2 regions of the Serratia surfactantfaciens genome follow, and region 1 is predicted to be linked to the other one. Evidence: predicted binding sites of a transcription regulator. Region 1 holds the regulator's gene; the other holds the start of a gene.

Region 1 (4,212 bases):
CTGGGGCGGCAGCTCGCCGCGCACCGGCTTCGACTGCAGCGGCCTCATCTATTACGCCTATAAAGACGTGGTGAAAATCAAGATGCCGCGCACCGCCAACGAGATGTATCACCTGCGTGACGCGGCGCCGATCAAGAAAAGCGAGCTGGAAAGCGGCGATCTGGTGTTCTTCCGCATCAACAACCGCGGCGTGGCGGACCACGTCGGCGTCTACCTCGGCAACGGCAAATTCATCCAGTCGCCACGCACCGGCGAAGAGATCCGCATCAGCCAGCTCGACAACGACTATTGGCAGAACCACTACATCGGCGCACGCCGCGTAGTGACGCCGAAAACCATTCGTTAATTTCCCGCTCTGCGCGGTTGCGGCCCCGGTCGCAACCGCCTGCTCAAGCTATCGCCCATCGCACTTCCCCACGCGCATTTCTCGCTTTTCCTCCTGTTTTTTATGGTGAAAATTGTTAAGATTGAATGACCACAATAAAAAACGGCCCATCCGGTTCCCGCCCCGGCGGGAAGCACATGGCGCTGTAAAGGAGGAAGCAATGTCGTTTGAATTACCTGTATTACCGTATGAGAAAAACGCGCTCGAGCCGCACATCTCCGCCGAAACCCTGGAATACCACTACGGCAAACACCACAACACCTACGTGGTTAACCTGAACAACCTGGTGAAAGGCAGCGAGTTCGAGGGCAAATCGCTCGAAGAGATCATCAAGACCTCTAACGGCGGCGTGTTCAACAACGCCGCGCAGGTGTGGAACCACACCTTCTACTGGCACTGCCTGTCGCCACAGGGCGGCGGTGAACCGCAGGGCGAACTGGCGGCGGCGATCGTCAAGTCCTTCGGCTCTTTCGCTGCGTTCAAAGAGCAGTTCACCGATGCCGCCGTGAAAAACTTCGGCGCCGGCTGGACCTGGCTGGTGAAAAAACCGGACGGCGCGCTGGCGATCGTCAACACCTCTAACGCGGCAACCCCGCTGACCGGTGAAGACAAACCGCTGCTGACCGTTGACGTGTGGGAACACGCGTATTACATCGATTACCGCAATGCGCGTCCAAAATACCTGGAAAACTTCTGGGCGTTGGTCAACTGGACCTTCGCAGCGGAAAACCTGGCGTAAGCACAGGTTTCTGATGTGACGAGGCGCAGCCAGGCTGCGCCTTTTTTAGCGCCGGGGGGAAATCAGTTCAACGCGGCAACGAAGCTGAAAGCGATAATGACCGCCAGCGCGCAAACGGTGGTGAACAGCGACATCTTCAATTCGGTATCCATGACAACTCCTTTAAAATGGGCTTTCCTAAGGATAAAAGGCGTACAATTAGTACGTCAAATCATTTTCCCACAGTTCGCCGATAAAATCTTGTTATCATTTCCCGGTTTATAATATCGATTACCTCTTCCACTTTTGCTCAATATGCGACAAAATTCGCAGTTCACAACTGCGTACCGGCATCCATGCCCCTCCTGATTAAGCGCTGAAGACTTCAACACACTAAAAACTCAGTTTTCGCTTCTCTGGAGAAGGATCTACGTAGGCAAACGATTAACATCACACTTACATGCTGTAAACATGTGAGTTCAGGAGTCATTCCTTACATGGCAACGATTAAAGATGTGGCCAAACGCGCGGGCGTTTCCACCACCACCGTTTCGCACGTCATCAATAAGACTCGTTTCGTCGCCGAAGAGACCAAAGCGGCCGTGTGGGCCGCCATCAAAGAACTGCACTACTCGCCGAGCGCCGTGGCGCGCAGCCTGAAAGTCAATCACACCAAGTCGATCGGCCTGCTGGCCACCTCGAGTGAAGCCCCCTACTTCGCCGAAGTGATCGAAGCGGTGGAAAACAGTTGCTACAGCAAAGGCTACACCCTGATCCTGTGCAACTCGCACAACAACCTGGACAAACAGCGCGCCTACCTGGCGATGCTGGCGCAAAAGCGCGTCGACGGCCTGCTGGTGATGTGTTCCGAATACCCGGATCAGCTGCTGGGCATGCTGGAAGACTACCGTAACATCCCGATGGTGGTGATGGACTGGGGTGCGGCGCGCGGCGACTTCACCGACACCATCATCGATAACGCCTTCGAAGGCGGCTATCTCGCCGGCCGTTATCTGATCGAACGCGGCCACCGCGATATCGGCGCCATCCCGGGCCAGCTGTCGCGCAACACCGGCGGCGGCCGCCATCAGGGCTTTATGAAAGCGCTGCAGGAAGCGCAGATCGACATTCGCGAAGAGTGGATCGTACAGGGCGACTTCGAGCCGGAATCCGGTTACAAGGCGATGCACCAGATCCTGTCGCAAAAACAGCGGCCGACCGCAGTATTCTGCGGCGGTGACATCATGGCGATGGGCGCCATCTGCGCCGCCGACGAGCTGGGGCTGCGGGTGCCGCAGGATATTTCCGTAATCGGCTACGACAACGTGCGCAACGCCCGCTACTTCACCCCGGCGCTGACCACCATTCATCAGCCGAAAGAACGCCTGGGCGAAATGGCCTTCACCATGCTGCTGGATCGCATCATCAGCAAGCGCGAAGAGTCGCAGGTGATCGAAGTGCATCCGAAGCTGATCGAACGCCGCTCGGTCGCCGATGGCCCGTTCATCGACTACCGCCGCTAATCCCCTGAGCCGGAAGCCTGCACGGCTTCCGGCGCCGCCTCGCTCAGCCACTCCTGATTCAGCGTCTCCCCATCGCCCAGATACGCCAGTAGCCAACTCATCGCCGGTGACGGTTTATCCTGCTGCCAGGTCAGGCAGCAAGGGCTGGCGGGAAACGGCTGCTGCAGCTGCAACGCCTTCAGCTCACCGCGCTGCACCAGCGGCAGCGCCCGATGTGCCGGCATCATGCCGACGCACAGCCCGGCGCACAAACAGTCGAGCGCCGACGTCCAGTCCGGCACCACCAGCCGCCGCTGGTTATCCAGCGTCCAGGTGACGCGCTTGGGCAAATTGCGCGAGGTGTCCTCCAGACAAAGCGAAGGGTACGGCCGCAACTGATCGTCATGCAGCGGCCCCGCCAGCTGCGCCAGCGGGTGTTGCGGGCTGACTACGCACAGCCAGTTCATATAGCCCATGTCGCGGAAGGCAAAACCGCCGCCGACCGGCACCGCACGCGTGGCGCCGATCGCCATGTCCGCCCTGCCGTCCGCCAGCGCATCCCAGACGCCGTTGAACACCTCGGGTTGCAGCATCAACTCGACGTCGGGGAAATGGCGGTAGAAATCCAGCACCAGCTGGCGGCTGCGCTGCGGTTTGACGATGATATCCACCGCGATATTCAGCTGACCGCGCCAACCGTTGGCCACCTGCTGACAGTGCCGGCGGGTGTCGAGCATTTTTTTGATAACAGCTCGCGCATCCTTGATAAACAACGCACCGGCCGGCGTCAGCTCCACATCGCGGTGACGCCGCTCAAACAGCGGCACCGCCAGCCATTGCTCCAGCTGCCGCACGGTATAACTCACCGCCGACGGCACCCGGTGCAGCTCCTGCGCCGCCGCGCTGAAACTGCCGGTGCGCGCTACCGCGTCGACGACTTCAAGTGAATATTCAGACCACATCGCTTTGCCTTCAATTTTTTTAACAGCACTTTGCAAATATTACCGTTTCACAAGCAGAGATCCAGCCGGATACACTGGCCGGCGCTAAAAACCTGCGATACTAAAATATTAACGAGAAATACCATGCGAAATTCTTTTGGCTTTATGTTCTACCTCGCCGGCCTGAGCATGTTGGGTTATCTGGCGACCGATATGTATCTGCCTGCCTTCGGCGCCATGCGCGAAGAACTGCAAATCTCCGCCGGCGCCGTGAGCGCCAGCCTGAGCATCTTCCTGGCCGGCTTCGCCTTCGCGCAGCTGCTGTGGGGGCCGCTCTCCGATCGCCTGGGGCGTAAACCGGTATTATTGATTGGCCTGACGCTGTTCGCCCTCGGCTGCCTCGGCATGCTGTGGGTGGAAAACGCCCTGCAGCTGTGGATCCTGCGCTTTATTCAGGCGGTCGGCGTCTGTTCCGCCACCGCCATCTGGCAAGCGCTGGTGGTCGACCGTTATCGTGAAGGTCAGGCCAATCGCGTGTTCGCCACCATAATGCCGCTGGTGGCGCTGTCACCGGCGTTGGCCCCGCTGCTTGGCGCCTGGCTGCTGAACCACGCCAGCTGGCGGGCGATCTTCGCCGCGCTGTTGGTGATCACCGCGCTGCTGCTG
Region 2 (4,212 bases), 1.4 Mb from region 1:
TCGCCGCGCTGCGAGCAGAATAGCACCGGCAGACAATCCGCCGTCATCACTGCGCACACCTGCCCCGGCACATTGCTGTACACCGCATCCGCCCGCAGATCGGCGGGCGCTTGCCCGGCCAACGTCACCACGCGAGTGCCGTGTACCTGCTCGAGCCACACCGGCATTTGCGGCAAACCGGCGGCGATAACCAGCCGTTCCCGATTGCGCTTCACCGCTTGCACCTCGTCGCCGACGTGGGCGCCGAGATTCAGCGAGTCATAAGGCGGCAGGCTGACGCCGCCACCGCGCGTGGTGCTGCAGGCCTTAACGCCGGGAGGTAACGGCCAGTCGGGCAGAATGAGCGAGTTCATTACCAGTCCATCTGATCTTTGAATTCTTCGGTGTCCGCCTTCAGCGCATTGATCAGATCGACCATGTCCTGCGGCAGCGGCGCATGCCACTCCATCTGGATGCCGCTGATCGGATGGTACAAACGCAGCATGGTGGCGTGCAGCGCCTGGCGGTCAAAGCCGCGCAGCGTGTTGATGAAGGCTTCCGAAGCGCCCTTTGGCGGACGTGGACGGCCGCCGTACAGCGGATCGCCCACCAGCGGATGACTGATGTAGGCCATGTGCACGCGGATCTGGTGAGTACGGCCGGTTTCCAGGCGCAAACGCAGGCGGGTATGCGCACGGAAGTGCTCCATAATGCGATAATGCGTCACCGCCGGTTTACCCATCGGATGCACCGCCATGTGAGTGCGTTTGGTGGAGTGGCGCGCGATAGGCTCCTCTACCGTGCCGCCTGCCGTCATGGTGCCGATCGCCACCGCTTCGTATTCACGGGTGATTTCACGCGCCTGCAGCGCTTCCACCAGCCGAGTTTGCGCCGGTACGGTCTTCGCCACCACCATCAGGCCGGTGGTGTCTTTATCCAGACGGTGTACGATGCCGGCGCGCGGCACGTCGGCGATTTCCGGGTAGTGATGCAGCAGCGCATTGAGCACCGTGCCGTCCGGATTGCCGGCGCCAGGATGCACCACCAAATCGCGCGGCTTGTTGATCACCAGGATGTCGCTGTCTTCATAGACGATGTCCAGCGCAATGTCCTGCGGCTCCCAACGCGCTTCTTCTTCTATCTGTGCATCGATGGCGACCGCCTCTCCGCCCAGCACCTTCTCTTTCGGTTTGTTTGACGTTTTGCCATTGACCTTCACCCGATCGCCCAGGATCCACTCTTTTATGCGAGATCGTGAATAATCAGGGAACAATTCGGCCAAAGCCTGATCTAAACGTTGTCCGAGTTGAGATTCGGCCACCGTTGCGGTGAGTTGTACTTGTTGTGCCATATGCAGCTTCTTCGTTAACGTTGGGTTTTCACGGCGATGCCGTTTAATATAATGTGCTATTGTACCTGGTCTTTGTCGGGAGCTTAACGGACAGTCTCCCGGAATAACACCCTGAGGATAATCAAAACGTCATGACGCGTATGAAATATCTGGTGGCGGCAGCCACGTTGAGCCTGGCGCTGGCAGGTTGCTCCACATCCAAGGATGCGGTTCCCGACAACCCACCTTCGGAAATCTATGCTACCGCGCAGCAAAAACTGCAGGACGGTAACTTCAAGGGCGCGATTACGCAACTCGAAGCGTTAGACAACCGCTATCCTTTCGGGCCGTATTCCCAGCAGGTCCAGCTGGATTTGATTTACGCCTACTATAAGGCTGCCGACTTGCCGATGGCTCAGGCATCGATCGATCGCTTCATGCGCCTGAACCCGACGCACCCGAACATCGATTACGTGATGTACATGCGTGGTCTGACCGACATGGCGCTCGATGACAGCGCGCTGCAGGGCTTCTTCGGGGTTGACCGTTCGGACCGCGATCCTCAGCACGCTCGCGCTGCGTTCCGCGACTTCAGCCAGTTGATTCAGCAATATCCGAACAGCCAATACGCAACCGACGCCAACAAGCGTTTGGTGTATCTGAAAGACCGCTTGGCCAAGTATGAGCTTTCGGTGGCGGAATACTACACTAAACGCGGTGCTTACGTCGCGGTCGTTAATCGCGCCGAGCAGATGTTGCGTGAATTCCCGGATACCAAAGCGACGCACGACGTGTTGCCGCTGATGGAAAATGCCTACAAGCAGCTGCAGCTGAACGGCCAGGCTGACAAAGTGGCCAAAGTGATCGCCGCCAACCCGCAATAATCGCGCATCGGCAACGATAGAAAAACCAAACGGCAGCCCAGGCTGCCGTTTTCATTGGCGTCGACCGGGTTTTACTGGAAAAATACACAAGTAAAAACACGGTGTTAGCGAGCGCTATTCACCGGTCAACTCATCGATAATGCGCCATCCGGCGGCAACTCTCAAGCATTAGATAATCAATTCAGATGCTGAATCACAGATTGAACTAACTTTGCAAAAAGTGACAAAAAATCGTGATTCACATCACGCATTTAAACAAAAAGCGGGGTATGCTGGACTCACCAAGACGGAAAGACAGAGAGGTAAGTTATATGACATTGAACATTACCAGCAAACAAATGGATATCACTCCCGCCATCCGCAATCACGTCGAAGACCGTCTCACCAAACTGGAAAAATGGCAGACCCAGCTGATTAACCCGCATATCGTCTTATCCAAAGAGCCGCAAGGGTTTGTCGCCGACGCTACCATTACCACGCCTAACGGCCCGCTGGTCGCCAGCGCCAAGCATGACGACATGTATACCGCCGTTAATGAGCTTATCGCCAAGCTGGAGCGCCAGTTGAACAAGGTGCAGCACAAAGGCGAAGCACGCCGCTGCAATGCCAGCGTGAAAGACATCGTGCCGGAAGTCACGCAAGAGCAGGAATAACCGTCCGACTGCGATTGCCGCATCAAACGCGCCCGAGGGCGCGTTTTTTGTCGGGTATTTTTGTTGACGGGCTAAAAGCCAGCGGTTACTTTAAAACCTGTTCACAACAACCTTAGGTAGACCATGCCACGCACACCGTTTTTCTTCGCATTCTTTTTTACCTTCCCCTGACTGGGAGGCGTTTCGTCGTGTGAGAAAGAATGCGAAGACGAACAACAAGGCCTCCTGGAGACAGGGGGCTTTTTTTATGGCTGTTTTACAACGAATAAGAACAGAAGGCGGAAGCTGATTATGACTGACAACCCGTTATTGGTGCTGCGCGAGCGCATCAGCGCACTGGACTTGAAACTGCTGGCTCTGCTGGCGGAACGCCGTGAGCTGGCGATCGAAGTCGGCAAGACCAAGCTGCACTCTCACCGCCCGATCCGCGATAAAGAGCGCGAGCGCGATCTGCTGGATGCGCTGATCGCCGCCGCCAAGCCTTACGACCTGGATGGCTTCTACGTCACCCGTCTGTTTCAACTGATTATCGAAGATTCCGTCCTGACCCAACAGGCGCTGCTGCAGCACCAGCTCAACCCCGTCAGCCAACACTCCGCCCGCATCGCCTTCCTCGGCCCTAAAGGCTCTTATTCGCATCTGGCGGCGCGCCAATACGCCGCCCGTCATTTTGATCGGCTGATCGAATGCGGCTGCCAGAAGTTTCAGGATATCTTCGCCCAGGTGGAAACCGGCCAGGCGGACTATGCCATTCTGCCGATCGAGAACACCAGCTCCGGCTCGATTAACGAGGTGTATGATCTGCTGCAACATACCAGCCTGTCGATCGTCGGCGAGCTGACTAACCCGATCAACCACTGCGTTCTGATCGCTGGCGACAGCGATCTTAGCCAGATTGAAACCGTCTATAGCCACCCGCAGCCGTTCCAGCAGTGCAGCCAGTTCCTGAATCGCTTCCCGCACTGGAAAATTGAATATACCGAAAGCACCGCCGCCGCGATGGAGAAAGTCGCCAAGCTGAATTCACCGAAGGTGGCTGCGCTCGGTAGCGAAGCCGGCGGCGCGCTGTACGGGCTGCAAGTGTTGGAGCACAACCTCGCCAACCAGCAACAAAATATCACCCGTTTCATCGTCTTGGCGCGCAAAGCGATCGACGTCTCCGAACAGGTGCCGGCCAAAACCACGCTGATCATGGCGACCGGCCAGCAATCCGGCGCGCTGGTCGAAGCGCTGCTGGTACTGCGAGACAACGGCATTATCATGACCAAACTGGAGTCACGCCCGATCAATGGCAATCCATGGGAAGAGATGTTTTATATCGATGTGCAGGCCAACCTGCGCGCCGACGCGATGCAAAAAGCACTGC

What was found. Region 1 encodes PurR, which represses purine synthesis genes. Its sites were predicted from a motif close to CANGCAAACGTTTGCNTG; they were not measured.
Region 2: the regulator PurR is predicted to act here: its motif matches at 2,232-2,249, upstream of raiA (ribosome-associated translation inhibitor RaiA).

What each region holds. Positions count from the first base shown of each region.
Region 1 is NZ_CP016948.1:1,636,681-1,640,892, reverse strand. Features, by position in the region: gene ATE40_RS07860 (C40 family peptidase) at 1-346, shown strand, start outside; gene sodB (superoxide dismutase [Fe]) at 546-1,124, shown strand; gene cydH (cytochrome bd-I oxidase subunit CydH) at 1,187-1,276, opposite strand; gene purR (HTH-type transcriptional repressor PurR) at 1,601-2,626, shown strand; gene punR (DNA-binding transcriptional activator PunR) at 2,623-3,567, opposite strand; gene punC (purine nucleoside transporter PunC) at 3,691-4,212, shown strand, end outside.
Region 2 is NZ_CP016948.1:204,548-208,759, reverse strand. Features, by position in the region: gene yfiH (purine nucleoside phosphorylase YfiH) at 1-353, opposite strand, end outside; gene rluD (23S rRNA pseudouridine(1911/1915/1917) synthase RluD) at 353-1,330, opposite strand; gene bamD (outer membrane protein assembly factor BamD) at 1,462-2,193, shown strand; gene raiA (ribosome-associated translation inhibitor RaiA) at 2,505-2,846, shown strand; Phe leader region at 2,969-3,095, shown strand; gene ATE40_RS24545 (hypothetical protein) at 2,970-3,017, shown strand; gene pheA (bifunctional chorismate mutase/prephenate dehydratase) at 3,138-4,212, shown strand, end outside.